DNA from 2 places in the Paenibacillus sp. FW126-R14 genome. Region 1 is predicted to be linked to the other one. Evidence: riboswitches for the same ligand, from Rfam matches in the RefSeq annotation. Region 1 holds a riboswitch; the other holds the start of a gene.
The links. A riboswitch is a leader RNA that binds a small molecule or an ion and turns the genes downstream of it on or off. The one in region 1 is predicted to bind FMN.
Positions count from the first base shown of each region.

Region 2: linked by a shared signal. The riboswitch ahead of ribD (bifunctional diaminohydroxyphosphoribosylaminopyrimidine deaminase/5-amino-6-(5-phosphoribosylamino)uracil reductase RibD) and the one ahead of AC3WRW_RS10915 (DMT family transporter) in region 1 are both predicted to bind FMN.

Region 1 is NZ_JBYTBS010000012.1:30,533-41,139, forward strand. Features, by position in the region: gene AC3WRW_RS10885 (SDR family oxidoreductase) at 1-434, shown strand, start outside; gene AC3WRW_RS10890 (YrdB family protein) at 573-914, shown strand; gene AC3WRW_RS10895 (Rieske (2Fe-2S) protein) at 987-1,283, opposite strand; gene AC3WRW_RS10900 (hypothetical protein) at 1,503-2,279, shown strand; gene AC3WRW_RS10905 (response regulator transcription factor) at 2,385-3,080, shown strand; gene AC3WRW_RS10910 (sensor histidine kinase) at 3,077-4,696, shown strand; gene AC3WRW_RS10915 (DMT family transporter) at 4,972-5,877, opposite strand; FMN riboswitch at 6,064-6,213, opposite strand; gene AC3WRW_RS10920 (DMT family transporter) at 6,317-7,222, opposite strand; gene AC3WRW_RS10925 (aminotransferase-like domain-containing protein) at 7,337-8,785, shown strand; gene AC3WRW_RS10930 (SDR family NAD(P)-dependent oxidoreductase) at 8,829-9,572, opposite strand; gene AC3WRW_RS10935 (LysR family transcriptional regulator) at 9,751-10,607, shown strand, end outside.
Region 2 is NZ_JBYTBS010000053.1:3,618-14,224, forward strand. Features, by position in the region: gene ytfJ (GerW family sporulation protein) at 1-230, opposite strand, end outside; gene AC3WRW_RS25850 (DUF2953 domain-containing protein) at 347-1,048, opposite strand; gene scpB (SMC-Scp complex subunit ScpB) at 1,149-1,751, opposite strand; gene AC3WRW_RS25860 (segregation and condensation protein A) at 1,735-2,526, opposite strand; gene AC3WRW_RS25865 (site-2 protease family protein) at 2,542-3,183, opposite strand; gene ribH (6,7-dimethyl-8-ribityllumazine synthase) at 3,183-3,653, opposite strand; gene AC3WRW_RS25875 (bifunctional 3,4-dihydroxy-2-butanone-4-phosphate synthase/GTP cyclohydrolase II) at 3,703-4,929, opposite strand; gene ribE (riboflavin synthase) at 4,962-5,633, opposite strand; gene ribD (bifunctional diaminohydroxyphosphoribosylaminopyrimidine deaminase/5-amino-6-(5-phosphoribosylamino)uracil reductase RibD) at 5,650-6,759, opposite strand; FMN riboswitch at 6,994-7,175, opposite strand; gene AC3WRW_RS25890 (peptidylprolyl isomerase) at 7,314-7,745, opposite strand; gene AC3WRW_RS25895 (NADP-dependent oxidoreductase) at 7,800-8,744, opposite strand; gene AC3WRW_RS25900 (LysR family transcriptional regulator) at 8,884-9,783, shown strand; gene lysA (diaminopimelate decarboxylase) at 10,130-10,607, opposite strand, start outside.

The DNA.
Region 1 (10,607 bases):
GAGGCTTGGTCGGGCAGCCCTTCAATGAAATCTACTGTGCGGCAAAATTCGCCGTGGAAGGCTTGTTGGAAAGCCTGGCCACCTACTACAAGCCAACGTTCAATATCGATGTCACGCTGCTTGAGCCCGGAGCGATCGCAACTAATTTTAACCAAACCGTCCTATCACATGTACAAAAAACCGGAGGCATCCTGGAGGATGAATATAAACCGATCATCACCCAGTATTTAGACGCCTTCTCCAAGCGAAATTCCGTGCCCCAAACGTCGGAGTCAGTCGCTGAAGTCATGATGAAGCTCATGGATATGGACCCCAAACCGCTCCGTATCCGTACGTCGGAATCCGCGGAAGCGTTTGTGCAATACAAAGTAAGTCAGGACCCTACCGGTCTGGAAGGTATGCTGAACACACGTAAGCTTCACTTGAATTTATAAGTAGGACCGGCCCCGAATCCAGCGTTGGATTGACGGGCAGGTCTTTTTTTGTGCTGTGTAAAATCTTTCTTGCATAAACTAATGTTATTAGTTATTATACTATTATAGTTAGCTTACGAAAACGGAGGATGTTATCTTATGATGAATGTACTGCAAGCTGCCAACCTGGGCATACGGTTTCTGTTGGAGCTCTGCCTCCTTGCTTCCCTGGGCTACTGGGGTTTTCACGGTGATAAAAGCATGCTGCTCAAAATTGTTCTGGGCATTGGCACACCGCTTGCTGCCGCGGTCATTTGGGGCCTGTTTCTGTCTCCCAAAGCTTCCATTCCCATGGCTCAGCCCTTGCCCTTTATCCTTGAGCTCGCCGTCTTCGCCATCGCCATCATCGCCCTTTACTCAGCCGGCAAGACTTCTCTTGCTGTTGCATTTGCGTTGATTTATATCGTTAATCGCACGCTTCTCTACCTCTGGCATCAATAGATGCGCCCTGGCCTTATTGAAAAAAGGACCCTCTTCATCCGTTCCCCGGATAAAGGCAGGTCCTTTTCTTTTTTACAAGTGAGCAAAAAGCTGGCCGTCTTTGACCACAACGTCATAGCCGATTAGGCTTTTTGTCGGCACGTTGAGGCAAGCTCCCGAGTGCAAATCAAAGGTCCAGCCGTGCATCGGGCACACGAACTCCCCTTTTTCAGCCTCCACAATCGCGCCGGCATGCGGGCATCTGCTTGAAACGAGCCGGTACGCAGCCCCGTCCTCCGCTTGAATTAGCCAATACAAATTCTTCTCGAATACGATTTCTGCGGGCAGCTTAGTGAAGCTTTCCTCCAGCCCTAACAGAACTTCTTTCATGTTGACACCCCCTGTTCCCTTATGTTCCAGCATACAGTGTACTACATTTTCGCCATTTCATTTAGGTGCCCCGGTTTTCATTGGACGAATTCCAATCGGATTCTTTTACACATAATTTCCCACAATGTTGCGATAAGATGTCCATATTCTTGGGGTAAAGTTAAGTTGTAAGGGAGAGACACTCACCTACATAACCTAAATTGAGAGGAGTTTTCTAAAATGAAAACACAATGGAAACGTCGCGCAAGTCAAGCTAGTCTGCTAGCTTTCATGGTTACAATGGCATTCGGAGCTGTCGGAGGCGCTTCTGCGGCTGACGCTACGTCATCAGAGGCCAAACCAACAATCGCGGTAACATCAGCCGCGCCGGTGACGGCAGTCAGTGCGGTTCAACTGCGCACAAGCTCAGGTCTCCTGCTGCAGCCTGCTCATGAGCGGAACTACTTGAAACTGCTGGTCAGCACCTATGCTCCTGAGAGCTTGAACGAATGGAAGCAAGCCTTAGAGGATCGCAAGCAAGCCGAGAACGAGATGCCGAAGCCTGCTTTTACCACGAGAACGTTGATTAAAGGCACAGTTGCTGTTCCGCCAGTCTCACCAAGCGGTTCCGAAACAAAATCGTTCAATCTTGAGTCTGCTCCCGCTCTACCTGCTGGAGAAGGAACTCAAGGGGTCCCAGGCAAAGAACTACGGACAATGACCATTATCAAAGATGATGCGACGGCTACAGCCACCATCCAAGCACTTCCACTTGAGGCAGCTATCTCTGGTGATATAATGAAAGCGGAGCCGTCCGAAGCATCCAAACGCCAGCAAAAGCTTGCGGAAGCCGTTGAAGCCGACGATGCATCCGCAATTCAAAGCTTGCTGCCTGAGCTGCTTGCCGACTACAAAAAGGAAACAGAATCGCTGCGCACTATCGCGAAAACAATGAAAGAACACGCGGCCAAAGCCGACGATCAAAAAGCAATGGAAAAAGTAGAAGAAGCCAAATAGTTCATATAGATAAAAGAAATCTGCACTTTCCGGTGGACCGAACGCATATTCTGCGAACGGGTCCGCCTTTTCCCTATCGCCATGCAGAAAGAAGGAGAAGCATTCATGTATCGCATCTATTTAGTGGAAGACGAAGAGCATCTTAGGGGCGTGCTTGCCGCCTATTTGGAGAAAGAGGGGTGGCAAGTGCGTTCGTTCGCTGACGGGACCTCGGCAAGATCCGCCATATCCGAGCGGCCGGACTTGTGGGTCCTCGATATTATGCTGCCGGGTGTTGACGGCTATCAATTAATGCGCGAAATTAAGGCGGATCAGCCGGCCCAGCCCGTGATTTTCATATCGGCGCGGGACGCGGATATCGACCGGATCATTGGCCTTGAGCTGGGCAGCGACGACTACTTGGCCAAGCCGTTTCTGCCTCGCGAGCTCGTCATTCGTACGCGCAAGCTGCTGGAACGGGTCTACGCCGTACATGCCTCCGGCATGGCGTCCGCACTGCTTGAGCGCCGTACGAAGCTGAATATAGCTCCGTATTTGATCGATGAACAGGCTCGTACGGTGACGACAGAGGATGGAAGCAAAGTGGAGCTTACCTCCAAGGAGTTTGAGCTGCTGCTTTACCTGGTGAGCCATCACGGACAAGTGTTGGAGCGTGAACAAGTGCTCCGGGCTGTCTGGGGGATCGACTATTTCGGGACAGATCGGGTTGTTGATGATTTGGTACGAAGACTTCGCCGCAAGCTGCCGGAGCTGCGTTTAGAAACCGTATATGGATACGGATATAGGATGGTGAAATCATGAGTCTGCGATTAGGACAATGGCCGCTCGCCGTGAAGCTTTGGGGAGCATTCGCAGCGTTAACGCTGCTCATTTTTACACTGCTTGCCGTTCTGCTGCCTTGGACACTGAAGGGATTTTTTACGGAGCAGCTGTACGATATTTTGCTTGATACACAGAGCGGACTTCATATGGAAGCAACTACAATGGCAGCACCGACCATCTCCCTGACGACAAAAGCGGGAACAGCGATACAAACGGCTCCAACCACAGATATCAGGACGGATGTAAAGCCGTTAGTTCCTGCCGCTTCGTCAACGCTTTATGTTTCCAAAGTGGAAGCATTATCAGATGTCGAGAGAACCGAGACCAGCAGCGCAATGCCCGTTATTCCCTTGGAAGCCTCCATCGCAACCCGGGTGATGGCTCCCTTCACAGCAACTCTGAGCGCTCCGGCCATCCGGCATTTTACGATTAGCGGAACCCAAGAGGCTCAGACGCTTAGTCAAGCTGTTACAAGCGGCGAGCCCTTCATGCAAGCCATGGAGCAGGATGCATTCGCCCAAAAGCTGCCCGTTGCCAAGTACACAACCAGCATTGATAACAAAAGTATTTTCTATGTAATTCGCAAAGAAACCGTTCAAGGTCAGCCCAGTTTCATCGTCTCCTACGCTTGGGGAAATTACCGCAACGACCTGGTTATGACCATGTTCGGAAGACTCATGCTGATGATGGTCGGACTCATTGTGATTTCCTGGCTGCCTTGCCTGATCATCGCCCGTTACTTCACGCGTCCTCTTGTTCAGATGGAGCGCCACGTCGGGCGCATGGCTGAACGCGATTGGCATGAACCGATCGAAACAAAACGCAAGGATGAGGTCGGGCGTCTGGCCAAAGCGATTGAAGCGATGCGGGAGCGTCTTGTGCGCCAGGATCGGGCGCAGCAATTTTTCCTGCAGCACACTTCTCACGAGCTGAAAACTCCGGTTATGGTCATCCGCAGCTATGCGCAGTCCATTCTTGACGGTGTTTTCCCGAAAGGAACGTTGAGCGAGAGTTTAGGTGTAATTTTGAAGGAAGGCGAGCGCCTCGAAAAGCGGATTCGCGATCTGCTGCTGCTCAATAAGCTGAATTATGTCACGGCGAGAGAGAAGCCTTTCCGTTCTTTTGAGATGACTGCGGTCATCGAAGATGTCGTTGAGCGGCTGCGCTATCGCCGGCCTGACATCAAATGGGACATGGAGCTCTCCCCTGCCACCTTGCATGGCGATCCTGATCAATGGAAAATTGCCTTGGAAAATATGCTCGACAACCAGCTGCGCTATGCCCAAAGCGGCATTCGCATTATCGCCACGGCGGTATCCGGCAGCGGGGACAAGGATGCTGCGGCCGGCTTCTCGCAGCTTCAGATTAGCAACGATGGGCCGCCCTTGGATCAGGCCATCGCGGACAGCCTCTTCGAGCCCTTCCGCTCGGGCGGCGACGGCCAGTTCGGGCTCGGTCTTGCCATCGTGAAGCAGATCATGGATCATCACGGGATGAACGTGCGTGCCGCGAACGAGCCGGGCGGGGTTTCGTTCTATATTGAGCGCGGAGAGGCGCACACGGACGGTAAACTTAAGACGCCGAAGGTTTCTTGAGGGGGATTGTAGGGTTCTTATGCTTCTGTGAGTAAAATAAAGGGAGAAACTAAACTCCCTCTAAATGGAGAGCAGAAGCTTGTCAGCTCCAATAAGCAGGAAAAACTCCCACTATTTGCACCGATTTCATGAGAATTCACGAAATCCGGTCAAATTAACGGGAGTTTTTCCATATATTTCCTCTTAAGGATCATCATCCGAGCCATTTAGAGGGAGATTTTCCATCTATTTATGGGACAGTCCTTGACCGTACAGCTCTCTCCGTTTCACCTACATTAAGCCGCTACCCTTCTCTGGCTGCGACCCATCGCCCACAGGGTGAGCCAAATCAGGATGAAGCCGGCAAGCTGGCCTAAGGTCAGCTTTTGCCCGAAGACAAGCCAGTTCATGAAGACGCCAACCGCCGGGAAAGCGAGTTCCGCGAGCGTTGCGAAGAACGCCTTGGTCGAGGACAACCCCTTATAATACAAGAGCATAGAGAGCAGGCCCGGGAAAAACGCCTGGAACAGCAAGTTCACCGCGATAAGCGTCAGTCCGCCTCCCGTTCCGGTCACGTGCCAGACATCGCCGCTCGCCAGAAGCACCACGGTCAGCAAGGGAATGGCCAGCAGGAAGCGCAGCGATGTTACGACGGGGAAATCCAACTTTTTCTGCAGCAGGAACTTGCCCATGACCGTCGAGCCGCCCCATAGGACCGCAGCCAATATGGAGAACAGGCAGCTGACGGTGCCTAAATCCTTGAGGCCCATTTCCGGCGATGAGAAGCCGAAGGTCAGCAGGTACGTGCCAAGAAGCGCCACGACAATGTACGCGAAAAATTTGGATGGCAGCGTCTCTTTGAGCATCAGCCGGGCCAAAATGATCGCAAATAAAGGCTGCAATTTCTGCAGCAGCAGGATCGCGTTTGCATTGCCGTGCGCGAACGCGGCCGTGAACAAAATGGTGGCGATCGCCGATCCACCCCATGAGATGAACAGCAACGCGCCAATGACCGCAAGCGTCAGCTTGCCGGCTAAGGTCTTGCGGTACTTCACCAGCACCGGCAGCGCATAACAAGCGAGAAGCAAATGCTCGATAAACACGATTTGCGCCGAGGTAAAGCTTTTCAACAACAAGATCCGAAAGAGCGGATCGAGCCCCCAGAGCGTAGCTCCAAGCGCCACATACCAAACCCCGCTGATCCCGCTCCAGCGCGTCGAAGTTACACTCGCACGCTTGGCTCCAAACTTAAATGCATTTTCCAATTCAAAAACCTCCTAAGGAATTTTGAATTGAACCCTCTGAAAAGAGACAATGCCCCCGCTAGTCGATCAGCAGGGGCATTGACAAACAGACCTGCCAAAAACATAAGTTTTTGACAAGCTGTCATTCACCTTCTCCCATCCGGACTTTAACCGTCGGCCTTGGAATTCCACCAAGTCAGTCCCGGCCTGACAGGCCGGGAGTCGCGGGCTTGAGATACATACGCACGTATCCTCACCGCCGGTAGGGGATTTCACCCTGCCCCGAAGGTTCAATTTCTATTGAAGTGTATCTTATCATGTTACAGTTTGACTGGCAATACCTTTTTCCGCCTGAAACCGATAGCAATTTGAAAAATGTACTGCCGCCTACTGCCGTCTACACCGTTTTCCGTCGCTGCATCAACTGTTTCAAACTGACCAAATTCGCGCAAACCGTTCCTGTAATAACGATAACCACACCCGCAGCCGTTACCCAAGTGATAGTCTCTCCATAAAAGACAACCCCGACGGCCAAGGCAATCAGCGGAGATATATACAGCCAAGTTGCCGGGAAGACCGGATTTGTTTTAGCTACCAACCAATAGAACAGACTGTGTCCCACCATCGAGCCGATCACGATTAAATACAGCAAGGAGCCGGCCGCTTTTGGAGAGAATAGGCTTTGGACGTTCACCTGTTCTGTGAAAAATGACAGAATCAACAGCAGCAAGCCGCCGCAAATCATCTGGGCTGCATTCAGCGCGATTGGCGATGCCTCAGAGAATTGCTGAATGACGCGTTTGGAGTACAGGGCGCCGCAGCAATAGCACAGCTCACCGATCAAAATCGCCGCGCAGCCGATCACCCAAACGATATTCCCGGATACAGCAAGCTGCGGAAGCAGCAGAACAACGATGCCTGCGAAGCCGAGGATGCAGCCGAATACGGAGAGCGCCGTCGTTTTCAGCCGCAGCACGAAGGTTTGCAGCATGAGGATCATAATCGGCCCTGTAGCCGATAGAACGGCGGCTATCCCGGATGATACATATTGCTCGGCCCAGTACAAGGTGGAGAACGTTCCGAACGTCAAGCCGATCCCTGTAAGCAGCATTTCTTTGCGGAATAGCAAGGATAACGAAGCTTTTTTCTTCCACATCAACCAACCGAACAAAAGCAGGCCCGCTATGAAAAATCTCAAACCCGCCGAGAAGAAAGGCGGCGCAGAAGCGTCTACCCCTACCTTAATCGCCAAAAACGTCGTGCCAAAAATAAGACATACAAGCAAATAATTAAAAATAATCATGACTGTTCCCCCTCTTGGTATGTATCATACAAGGTAAAGGACAGAACAGATGCATTATGGCAGAACAGATTTCCATTGATTGCTTTATAATAGCGTAAGAAAGGAGCGAATATGATGAAGCCTACAAGGTCATCCGGCGGAACACAAGCTAACCTGCTATTCAGACAGGCTTATGAGTATATCGTTACCCGCATGGATCGCGGCGAGTGGCAAGCACATGACAAGCTCCCCTCCATCCGGCTTCTCGCCCAAGAGCTTCAGGTACACAGGCTGACTGTTTTTCGGGCTTACCAACTGCTGAAACAAAATGAGAGAGCCTACGTGAAGGAGAAATCCGGCTACTACGTAAGTCCCTGCAAATCGGAGGAACAAGCTCTTCATGAGCATGGGGAAAGCCCTCGTTCGCTCCCTGCGTCCGGCACTTTACGAAACGCGTTGTCAGAAATTCAACAGATCCCTGTCGAATATCAATTTTCGCAAGCTTTGATCGATCCTAACTTGCTGCCGAACCTTTTTCTGTCCGAACATGTGAAGAAGGTTTTCGACATCTATCCGAAGCTCATGGGCACTTACTCCAGCGCCCAAGGGGATGAAGAACTTCGGGAATACTTGTGCCGTTACATGGTCCGGCATCATCATCTCCGGCTGACGATCAGCGATATTCTGATTACGACGGGCGGCCAGCAGGCGATTGACCTGCTGGCAAGAATCTATATCCGGCCGATGGATCCGGTCTTGGTTGAGCGGCCGACGTATAGTGCTGCGCTCGATATTTTCCGCCAGCACGGGGCGCGGCTTATTCCTGTCGAGATCACCCCGGAAGGCTATGACTTGGCGGTTGTCGAGAAGCTTATGCAGAAGCACAAGCCGCGAATATTTTATATGAATCCTACGTTTCATAACCCGACAGGGTTTACCGTCCCCGCGGCGCAGCGCAAGCTGCTGGTTGAACTGGCGGAACGGTACCGCTGCTTGCTGATTGAAGATGATGCGATCCACGAGATGTACTTGAATCAACCGCCACCTCAGCCGATGTTGACTTACGATACCGAAGGCTGGGTCGTCTATCTCCGCAGCTTCAGTAAATACATCGCGCCCGGACTGCGCATTTGCGCCGTCATGGGGGGACCGTCCGTCATCAAGCCGCTCATTACGGCCAAATCCTTGGCAGACAACGGCACACCGCTGGTTAACCAAAAAATGTTCCTGCATTACTTTGAATCCGCCCGGATGCAGCAGCATTTGGAGAAGCTGCGCATCGCCCTGCAAATCAGAAAAGAAATCGTCGAAGAGGAATTAGCCTCCACCGGATGGCATTGGATCAGCCCCCAAGGCGGCTTCAATCTATGGCTCCGGCTCCCAGACTATATTCCGGTCGACCGGCTTTTGGAGGAATGCCTCCGGCACTCCGTCTCCTTCGTTCCGGGCGTGATATGCGACCCGCTCAAGGAAATGCAGTCATGGATCCGTTTGAGCTATTCCTTCGTGAATGAGGAGCATTTGCGGGATGGCGTTAGGCGGCTTGTGGAGATAGCCAGGCGTTACGGACCGCAGCCCCAATAAAAAAACCGCCAGGACATACATCCTGAAGCGGTTTTTCATTTATTTATTGAGCTGTATAGCCGCCGTCGACGAGAAGGCTCGTCCCTGTAATAAAGGAAGCCTCATCGCTGGCAAGAAAGAGAACGGCTTTCGCTACTTCCTCCGGCTTGCCAAGCCGGCCCATCGGATGCAAGCTGACCAGATGCTCCGTGATCGCTTCATCTCTCCCCTTAATCAGCGGGGTGTCGATATATCCGGGACATATGGCATTGACGCGGATGCCTTCTTTGGCATACGTGATCCCGAGGCTTTGCGTTAGCAGCTTAACGCCCCCTTTGGCGGAAGCATAGGCGGTTACGCCGCTTTTGCCAACGTGGCTGTGAATCGATCCGCAGTTCACAATCGCCCCGCCGGTGCCCTGCGCCAGCATTTGTTCGATGGCATATTTGTCACAGAGAAAGACGCCGTTTAAATTGATGTCGATCGTCTTTTGCCACTGTTCGAGGGAAAGCTTATGAGCCGGCGCATCGTTAGCAATTCCGGCATTCGCGAATAAAATGTCCAGCTTGCCATACGTTTGAACCGTCGACGCGATCATAGCTTGTACGTCCGCTTCTTTGGTAACGTCTGTTTTTACAAACAAAGTATCCTTCCCTTGCCCGTTCAACTCCTGGGAAACAGCCGCGCCGCGGTCAGAGAAATCGGCAATAACAACCTTCGCGCCTTCCTCCGCAAATAAGCGCACGGACTCTTCTCCAATCCCGCTTGCACCGCCGGTTACGACAACGACTTTATTTTGAAATCGCATATAAGCACCTTCCTTATCTCATAATAAATAGCAGGCGTGTCCCCTTAACGTGCGATATTTCATTTCTTTTTAAACTGACCTGCCATACACGCTTATCGATTGTCTTGGTGACAATATAAGTATAACGCCGCTTTGTATAACATTAAATTAAGGGTTTATTAGGGCTTGTTAAAAATAAATGAAGGAATATGCCCGGATGAATGTCGATCAATTGCGTTATATCATCGAGGTAGCCAAGGTGCATTCCATATCGGCCGCCTCCCAGAATATGCATGTCACCCTCCCCACCATCAGCCAGTCCATCTCTCATCTGGAAGCGGAGCTTGGCGTCAAGCTTTTCACTCGTTCCAGAAACGGCACGGTGCCTACGCCCGAAGGCCTGCATCTAATCCGAATCGCCTCCGAGATTATGGATAAAATCAACGAGCTGAAAGAAGAAGCACAAAGCTATACCCATTCGCTTAGCGGCGAATTACGGCTGGCAACCATTCCAGGGCCAATGTCCTTGCTAGTCAAAACAATCGCTGCCTTCAAAAAAGATTATCCAAACATCCAAGTCGAGATTTCCGAACAAAGCTCGCAAGACATCCTGAACGATATTCATCATTATAAAATCGATCTGGGCCTCATCATTCTGTACGAGGACCTGCAGCCTAGTATAGGCGAACTACACTTCGCTAAAGTGATCGAAGCAAAACTGCAATGCTGCGTCAGCCAGAATAGCGCGTTAGCCTTGCGCGATTCCATCACCCCCGAAGACCTCCGGCGTTACCCGCTCGTCCTTTATAAAGAAGACTATATTCAATGGTTCGTAGATCACCTGGCATCACGATACGGTCCTTTTAATGTCATGTTTACATCCAATAATCAAGAAGCGATCAAAGGCGCACTACGCGAGGAGCTCGCCCTTACACTCGGACTGGACTATACCTTTAACCATGCCGACAGCCTTTTGTACAAAGAATTCAAACTGCTCGCCATCGATACTCCCAGCAATTCATTCGTTGGGCTGGGCTGGGTGCAGCACCCCAACAA
Region 2 (10,607 bases), on a different contig from region 1:
GCATTCAGCGCGTCACTTTTCCCTACTGAGCTGCCATCAATTTCAATTTCGGAATCCGTGACAAACTCGCTGCCTCCTGCGGCAAATCCGAATCCTACTTTGGAAATCGGCATAATGACGCTGCCGTCCGGCGTTTCAACCGGGTCACCGACAATCGTGTTCACGTCGACCATTTCTTTAATATTTTCCATGGCGACTTTCATGAGACCTTGAATCGGGTGTTCTGACATGATAATATTCCTCCTTCGCGTTTTTCGCCACTCAAAACTGGCATCGGAAGCTTAAACGTCTATGACCAATATTGGTTCTTTTTTAGAGTACCCTTAGAGGAATATCGTTATGTACATCACGAAGCGGTTTTCAGCCTCGATCTTGCTTTTAGGAATATTTGGATCCATATGCGAATACCGCCTTTTACTTTAGCCGCCCTGGCGATCAGACTGACCATTGCCAACACCACGTACCAACCCCGGATACGACCCGCAAAACGCACTTCCGTTGAGAAATGCTTTTCATTAAACTGCGGAATCACGTCCACCCGCGGAGCCGCCTTCACCTGCACATATCGCATCGTAAAACCAAGAAGGGATGATTTAATTCCCCAAATCGCTCCCGTCGTGATCGCCGTCTCCGGGGCATCGCCAACTCCAACGCGCGTGATCCATTTGAGCTCCGTACATTCGATCTTGGCCAAGGTCTTTTTCATCCATTCATACAGATTGACGGTATGTAGAAGAGCTTCCCTTGCCTGCTTATAAAAAAGGATCACTTTGTCTTTCGTAATATGATCCTTGCTTTCATCCCTAAGCTTGGCATAGGTATCGCTCAAAATTTCAGATTTGATCAAAATCCCTTTGGTAAACCCTCTGAATTGGATAATGGGAATGACATAACGATAACGGATGATTCCAAATAACGCACGAATCTCCACCGTCAATGTGTCATTATCTTTCACACGGGAGAAATAAAATTCTCCCCGTATATAACTAACCGCCGCCATGATAACGGCCAGGATGACGACGAGCAGCACGAGCCCTACCCATAACAACCCCATTCTCCCCCTTAACAAAAAAACTCCACTGCGGGAAGAAATCTCCCGGCAGATGGAGTTAGTATGAGCTAATTAAGGAAATGAAATGCATTTTACATTACTCGTTTTCTTCCGACACATCATCCAACGTAATCTGCTTCTGATCTCCGCCCATCCGGTCAAATAACATGCGGGTTTCTTCCTCCAGATCAAAACTCCCTTGAAAGTCAGCCGAATCCGGCAATTCCTGAATGGAACTGAGGCCGAAGTATTCCAGAAATTGCTTGGACGTCCCGTACAAGATCGGTTTCCCGACCGCGTCGGCGCGCCCGACTTCCAGAATTAAGTCTTTTCCGGTCAGAGTCGCCAAAGCCCGGTCACATTTTACACCGCGTATTTCTTCAATTTCTACTCTAGTAATCGGCTGTTTATAAGCAACAATGGACAATGTCTCAAGTGCAGCTTGAGAGAGTGATGAACGCGATGGCGTATAGGCGAGACGTTCGAAATAAGGCGCATGTTCAGCCAAAGTCGTTAGCTGGTATGCACCGGCCACCTCGACAATCTGAACCCCTCTGCCCTTGCGTTTAAATTCAGTTCGCATATCTTTAAGCAAGTCACGAACCAAATACAAATCAAGCTCCATAACCTCAGCAATTTGCTTGGCATCCAAGCCTTCGTCACCAGAGGCAAAGAGCAGTCCTTCAATAATTGATTTCATCTGTGGAAAATTGAGCGTCAATGTCGGAAACCTCCTCTTTCGCTTGAATGACGATATCTTCAAATAATTGATATTGATAGCAGACGACTTTTTTCATTTTCATTAATTCGAGAATGGCCAGAAACGTGACGACAACTTCTTCCCGCGTCATTTCATAATCGAACAACTTGGAGAAAAGCAGTTTGCCGCCCTTTATTTTAAGCAAGTCTACAACTTCTCTGATCCGGTCTTTGACGGAAATTTCATCTCTTCGGATTCTAGTCACGACATTGCGGTTGGCTAGTTTCCGCAGCGTTCGCTGAAAAGCGAATAGCAAATCGGCCACGTCCAGCCCTTCGACGGGGTTCTCCTGCACATGAGGAAGGAACGGCGTCAAATCTTCAGGCTCACGCGTATAAACCAAGCTGCGCTCTACTTCTTTATCTCTTAACATATCGGCAATAGACTTGTATTTCCGGTACTCAATGAGTTTGGCAACAAGCTCTGCGCGAGGATCAAGTTCGTCTTCCATATCGTCAAAATATTCATCAAATTCAATTACAGGCGGCTTAGGCAGCAGCATTTTGCTCTTGATGGAAAGAAGCGTGGCAGCCATGACAAGAAATTCGCTTGTAATCTCCAGCTCCAACTCCTGCATCGCTTGTACATACGCTAAGTACTGCTCTGTAATTTCTTTGATCGGAATATTATAAATGTCAAGTTCATTTTTATCGATAAGATGAAGCAAAAGATCAAGGGGGCCTTCAAAAGCTTCTAACTTATAGGTAACTTTCATTTATTCTCCCCCTTGTCATAGTGAAAATATATTCATAACAAACTGCGCGGCTAACGGATAAATATGCTCTAACGCCCATTGGCCTATAGGTGTAATCATGAGAACGATAACGAGAATAAGGGCATAAAGCTGATTGCGGTCCATCCAACGTTTATTTGCAGAAGGAACAAGGCCTTTCAATATATACCAACCATCGAGCGGATACAGCGGCAATATATGTATCAAACAAATCATGAGATTTACAATAACGCCGTACTGCAAATAGACTCGCCACTGTTCAACAGCGATCGACTCGGATGCTCCTCCTGCCATCAAGGAAGGTAGAAAGAAATAGAGCCACCAGAAGAACAAAGCGAGCAGCAGATTAGTAAAAGGGCCGACTGCATACACAAGTGTATTATACAGCTTCGGCCTCTTAAAATTCAAAGCCTCAACCGGCATTTTCTTCGACCAGCCATACGGTCCGAAAACAATCATAGCCAACCCCAAGGCATCTAGATGTACCAAGGGGTTAAGCGATAATCGTTTGCCGTCCCGGGCCGTCCGGTCTCCGAGCAGCCAAGCCGCTCCTGCATGCGCTGCATCATGGAGCGTCATAGCGATCAGAAAAGCGACCAGCCTGGGCAGCAGTGTTTCCAGATGATAATAAGAAAGCATTAGGAAGAGAATTGCTTCGTCAAATTCGCCATTTCAATCGCCGTTACTGCCGCTTCCCAGCCTTTGTTTCCAGCTTTCGTACCTGCACGCTCAACGGCTTGTTCGATGGAATCCGTCGTCAGCACGCCGAAAATCGTAGGTACGCCTGTTTTCAAGTTAATCGCCGACACGCCTTTTGCAACTTCGCTGCACACGTAATCAAAGTGAGGCGTTGATCCGCGAATGACGGCGCCAAGGGTAATAACAGCGTCATATTTCCCGCTTTCCGCCATTTTTTGAGCGATGAGAGGAAGTTCGAATGCGCCCGGTACCCAAGCAATATCAACTTCATTGTCCTGCACGCCGTGACGTTTTAGAGCGTCTTGTGCGCCTCCAAGCAATTTGGATGTAATAAACTCATTGAACCGGCCTACGACAATCCCATATTTTAAATTCTGAGATACTAAATGTCCTTCATAAATTGTAGCCATGGTAGGATTCTCCCTTTCTATATGAAAACAGTTATTCGTGTAATGTCTTTCAGATCCCGCTGCCGGAATCGTGGAAACTCAGCATATGGCCAAGCTTCTGCTTTTTCGTTTGCAAATAATTCAGGTTGTCCGCTTTGCTGTCCATTTGAATCGGAACGCGCTCAACGACTTCAAGGCCGTAGCCTTCCAGCCCTTTAATTTTGCGCGGGTTGTTCGTCAGTAGGCGAAGCTGCGTAATGCCCAGATCTTTCAAAATTTGCGCGCCAATTCCGTAATCACGAAGATCCGGAGCGAAGCCAAGCTTAATATTCGCCTCTACGGTGTCGAATCCCTGCTCCTGAAGCGCGTAAGCTTTCAATTTGTTGATTAAACCGATTCCGCGGCCTTCCTGACGCATATATAATAATACACCATTGCCCTCTTCATCAATCTGTTTTAATGCGGCATCGAGCTGCGGCCCGCAATCACAACGGTGAGAATGGAAAACATCTCCGGTCAAACACTCCGAATGAACGCGCACCAGAGTAGGCTTAGAAGGGTCAATCTCCCCTTTAACAAGGGCGACATGCTCTTTATTATCAAGCTGATTCGTGTAGGCTATCGCTTTGAAGGTGCCGAAATCCGTTGGAAGCTTAATCTCGACTTCGCGCTCAACCAGCTTTTCCTGCTGATTGCGATAGTGAATCAGATCTTGAATGGTAATGATGCACAAATCATGTTTCTCCGCGATTTCCATCAGATCCGGAACCCGGGCCATCGTCCCGTCTTCCTTAATGACTTCGCAGATGACAGCTGCCGGATAGGAACCGCATAGAACAGCTAAATCAACGGCTGCTTCCGTATGTCCGGCCCGGCGGAGTACGCCGCCCTTTTTGGCAATCAACGGGAATATGTGGCCAGGTCTGCGGAAATCCTGCGGTTTCGTAAGGGGATCAATCAAGCCCATCACGGTTCGTGAACGCTCATGCGCGGAAATTCCCGTGCTGGTATCTACATGATCCACAGAAACCGTAAAGGCGGTGCCATGATAATCCGTATTCCGGGCAACCATCGGCGGCAAATCGAGCTCCTTGGCCCGCTCTTCCGTAATCGGCGTGCATACGAGCCCTCGGCCTTCCTTAATCATGAAGTTGATGACTTCCGGTGTCGTTTTATCCGCCAGCGCGATGAAATCACCTTCGTTTTCACGATCTTCGTCATCCACCGCAATAATGACTTTCCCTAAACTGAGATCCTTCAATGCCTCTTCAATGGTACTGAATCGTATTTGTGTCATATTCACCTCTCCTAACAAAAACTGACTTGCTTCTACATAAAGCCATGATCAGCCAGAAAGCTGGCCGATAGCGTACTCTGCTTTTTGCCGCTTCCTTCCGATGCTTCAACAGGACCGAACTTTAACAGCCGCTCCATATATTTGCCCAAAACATCGCATTCCATGTTGACCGTATCCCCTGCTTTTTTGTCATGCAGGACGGTTTGAGCGAGCGTATGCGGGATAATGGAAACCGCTACGTCACGATCCGTGACGTCGACAACGGTTAGCGAGATGCCATCGATCGTGATCGATCCGCCACCGATAATATACCGGAAAATATTCTTGTTTTCCGGTTCGAACCGGTAAACCACCGCATTTTCTTCAGGGATGCGGGACAAGATCGTCGCCGTAGCATCCACGTGACCTTGCACGATGTGACCGCCGAACCGGCCGTTCGCTGCCATAGCCCGCTCCAAATTCACGCGGGTGCCGGCTTGCAGCTTGCGCAGGTTCGTCTTCCGGTAAGTTTCCGGCATAACGTCTACGGAGAAAGAGTCGCTATCGAAGGAAATGACCGTCAGACAGACGCCATTCACCGCGATGCTGTCACCCAGATGAATATCTTCAAGCACTTTCCTCGCACCGATGGTCAGCACCATCGCTTGACCTGCGCTATGAATGCGGCGCATGTGGCCGATTTCTTCAATAATGCCGGTAAACATGACAGCCCTCCATTCGTCAGCTCTTATACACCGGATAGCCGGTTAAGCATACATCCGGTCCGAATTGCTCGACCTTGAGCCGGTCGAGCATTATTGCCTCATCCATCTTCGCGAAGCCTTCGAAGGCGATGTTCACCGGTGCTGCCTGCCCGCCGCCGATAATCTTCGGCGCAAACATCAGCACCAGCTTATCCAGCAGGCGCCGCTCCAGCATGGCGCCGTTCAGCCGGCCTCCACCCTCCAGGAGGATGGAGCCGATCTCGCGCTCGCCGAGCTGCTGCATGGCGAGCGTCAGATCCACCTGCGGGCCGTCCCCGCAGGTGAGGACCGTGATGCCGCGCGCTTCCAGCGCGGCACGCCGCTCTGCGGGCGCCTGTGCGGTCGCGGGCAGGATCGTCGGCTGACGATCCTGCTCCGTGAGCACCCGGGCGCCCAGCGGGACTCGCAAGCGCGAGTCCGCGACGATCCGTACCGGCTGCACAGCCGGTACGTCGCCGCGCGCGCTTAGGAGCGGATCGTCGGCGATGACGGTGTCGACGCCGACCATGATCCCCTGGTGCCGATGGCGCAGGGTATGCACGAAAGCGCGCGATGCAGGCGACGTGATCCACTTGCTGTCGCCTGTTTTGGAAGCGATCCGGCCATCCAGCGTGCTGGCCGTCTTCATCGTCACGAAGGGCAGGCGCGTGACGATATATTTGTTGAACGCCTCGTTCATCGCCGAGGCTTCCTCCGCCAGCAGCCCGACGGTCACGTCGAGGCCATGCGCACGCAGTTTGGCGATGCCGCTGCCCGCAACCTGCGGGTTCGGGTCGGTGCCGGCAACGACAACGCGGGCAACGCCCGCTTCGATGAGACGGTCGCTGCAGGGCGGCGTCTTGCCGAAGTGACTGCACGGCTCCAGTGTGACGTAAGCCGTGCTGCCTCTGGCTTCCTCGCCGGCCATCTGCAAGGCAAGAACCTCAGCATGGCCATGTCCGCGCTTGAGATGCGCCCCCATCCCAACGATGCGTCCCTCTTTCACCAGAACGCATCCTACAACCGGATTAATCCCTGTTTGACCAAGAGCGCTCCCGGCCATCTGTAGAGCAAGCCTCATATAAGCTTCATCATTCAAGACATGCATGTGTGTTCACCGCCTTCCCAAGCCCAGTTAATATAGAATGCAAAAAGACCCCTCCGCATATCGGATAGGGGCCAGAGATTGTTTAGGTAGCACGAATAAGCTTCAGCCATCCAAACTTGTTGCATTTTTGATCAAATCAAACAAGCACGGCGAATTTGTGCCAAAGCACAGACCTGCCGAATTTTTGTTCTCGTGAAAAAATGAACAAGTATGCACAGCGAATCTCATGTTCGCGTTTTCCTTCTCCCATCCAGACTATACTGTCGGTCCCGGACTCTCACCGGGTCAGCCGTAGCGAAGCTGTATGTCAGGTACCGCTAGCTTCAAAACGGGTCACGGACTAATCGTCAGCAGGCCAATAAGCCTGCAGTCGAATCACCGCCGGTGTGGAATTTCACCACGCCCCGAAGGTTTGCACACATATGAAAAGTAACTTATGAAAAATTTATCACTCAGTCATTGAAAAAGCAAGGTCTTTTTTGTCTATGGACCGGTAAAAGACAAAAAAAGAACCCGCTGACCACGATCAGCAGGTTCTTCTTATATGCAAAAAATTATACTTCTACAACTTCAACTTTTTCCATCAAATCTCTGCCTTTGAAAGCATCGACCAGTTCCATACCTTTGGAAACTTTACCGAAAACGGTATGTTGTCCGTCAAGGTGAGGCTGTGGTTGGTAAGCAATGTAGAATTGGCTTCCACCAGTATTTCTGCCAGCATGAGCCATAGCCAAGGAGCCGCGCTCATGTTTGTTCGGGTTGATTTCACAGTTGATTTGGTAGCCTGGGCCGCCAGTTCCTGTGCCGGATGGACAACCGCCTTGTGCGACGAATCCTGGAATTACGCGATGAAAAACAAGTCCGTTGTAGAAACCGGAGTTTGCTAATTTTTCAAAGTTGGCAACCGTGTTAGGCGCGTCTTGTTCGAAAAGATCGATAAGAACTTCGCCACCGCCTGCTAGTTTAATTTTTGCTTGTTTGGCCATTGTGGTCCACTCCTTTAGACAATAATATCTTATTCTACTATGAAAACCTTCATTTCACAAACTCGGCTGGATTTTCAGCACTATTCTTCCCTGCCCGTGGCCGGTTTGACTGCGGAGCTGCGCCTCTGAAGCGGCGTGAAGCGGATAGGTCTGACCGATGACTGCTTTCAAACTCCCTTCTGCCATCAGCCGCGCGATTTCCTCCATCGTCTCGGACGACAGCAAAGCGTTCGAGAATTCAGCCCGAATTCCCAAATCTCTTGCTTTTTCCTGAGAGGGCTGCCCGGCTATGGAGAGGAGCATGCCGCCTTTTTTTACTACAGCATAGGAACGCTCCAGCGTTTCACCGCCAACTGTATCTAAAACCAGATCCATCCCCTGAGCGAACTCTTCAAATCTATTCGATGTATAATCGATAACCTGTGCAGCTCCCAATGTCTTCACTCGCTCAACATTTGCCGTGCTGCAAGTCCCTATGACATGAGCTCCTTTCCAAGCTGCCAACTGAACCGCGAACGAGCCTACGCCGCATGCTGCTCCATGAATCAGTACCCGCTGATCTTTAAGCAAGCTTCCACTGTTAAATAAAGCTTGCCAGGCTGTCGTCGCCCCACCGGATATTGTTGCCGCTTCTGCGAAGCTGATGCCGGAAGGTTTAACCGCTAACCATTCGACATCTGTGACGATGTACTCGGCATAAGCGCCATTGGAGCTGCGACCGAACACTTCTTGCCCCTTCTGAAACTTCGTGACATGGGCACCCACTTCTTCAATCACACCCGCAATAGCCGACCCCGGAATATACGGAAACGTCGTTGGGCGCATATGCTTGAACAATCCTTGACGTATTTTCCATTCGATGGGAAGTACGCCTGCCGCATGTACACGCACGAGCACTTCCTTATCCCCAGGCGTCGGTCGATCCATCGTCTCCACTTGCAGCACTTCAGGCCCGCCATGCCCATGCACCACAATGCCTTTCATCTTCAAATTGTCCATGTAGAAGATCCCCTCTCTGATTTATAGCTGGGTTGCAACCTGCTTTCCTCCATTGTAGAATGTATTTTACATAAAATGAAATATATCTTTTTGTCTATCTACATAACTTCAAGTATATGAATGAGGGAGGATAATAAGAATGGAGCTGCTGCAGCTGTATTATTTTCAAGTCGTTGCCAAGCTGGAGCATATGACGAAAGCGGCTGAATTGCTGCGCATCGCACAGCCAGCTCTTAGTAAAACCATCTCGCGCCTGGAGGCTGACTTGGGAGCTCCTTTGTTTGACCGTCAAGGCAGACAAATCAAACTGAATGCTTATGGCAAAGTCTTCTTAGCTAAAGTGAACGCAGCTCTTGGTTTGTTGGAAGAAGGCAAACGTGAGGTGGCAGACTTGGCAGGACTCGAGCATGGGCAGGTTTATATTGCGACTACCGCGATCAGCCGTTTCTCCGAGCTTTTTGGTTCTTTCGCCACTAAGCACGCTGCAGCTAATTTTAAACTGACCCAAACAACCTCCGAGGAGTCTAAAATGCAGCTGCTTCTCAGCGGAGAAGTGGACTTCGCGATCACGTATTGCTTGCCTGCGGACTTTAAAAGCCAAGGAATAGCCAGTATTCCCTTTTTGACGGAGCAAATATGGCTAGCGGTTCCACCTGGTCACCGGCTGATAGGTCGCGAGAGCATCCATTTGCATGAAGCCGCCGGGGATGCGTTTATCGTCATGAAAGAAGGACATCGTTTCCGTCAAAAAACGGACGCCTTATGCCAACAAGCCGGGTTCACGCCAAAAATTATTTGCGATGTGAATGACTTTTCAGCCATTAGCAGCCTTGTTCAAGCCGGGATGGGCGTTTCCTTGGTCACTTCTGCACCCTCGCCGCGAAAAGACAATGCGCCCCACTTGCTTCGCATACATGAGCCCGTAAGCGAGCGCACCTTTCAGCTTGCCTGGTTGCAGAATCGATACTTATCGCGAGCGGCGCAAGCTTTTCGCGATTATGTTACGGCTTATTTTCCGGATAACAAACCCGGAGGTTGAATTGGATCAGCCGGTTGGCGGATGCCGGACTTTCAACACTGCTTTATTGATCTCGACTACCGTATGGGAACTACAGGACGCTTTTTCAGCCATAAGGGGTGAATTGTAAAGCTTGGGGGAACTGCAGGGCCTTATTTGCCACAATGCCCCTCAATTCAGCTTGAAATCAGGAAATAACGGATCACTGTTCCCTCTATTTCGCCAACTGGCAGTTTTCAACGTAATAGAAGACTATAGTTCCACTCATACTAGCCTTGCATCGGAATTGAACAAAAAAAGACTATCCCCCAGGTCATTCCTGACCTAAAAGACAGCCCCTTTTCAGCCCGGAAACCCGGGCTGTTTGTTATACCGTATTGCTCACATGTTTCATTCTAGCCGGTATCACATCGTTGCCGACGATGTTATCGAACGTTTCGCGTTTCACGACAAGGTCGCTTTGGCCTTCGCTCACGAAAACAACGCCTGGACGACGGATACGGTTATAGTTGCTAGCCATCGCATAGTTGTAAGCACCTGTACACGAGACGGCAAGCACATCGCCTGTGCTCACTTGCGGCAGCTTCACGTCCCAGATGAGCATATCGCCGCTCTCACAGCATTTGCCGGCGATGGATACGACTTCAGTCGGTTCCTCTGTCGCACGGTTGGCGAGCATCGCCTCGTACACCGCCTCATACAAAGCAGGACGCGGGTTATCCGTCATTCCGCCATCGACGGAGACGTATTTGCGTACGCCAGGAATTTCTTTCGCAGTTCCCACCGTGTACAGCGTCGTTCCTGCATCGCCAACGATGCTGCGGCCCGGCTCCACCCAAATCTCA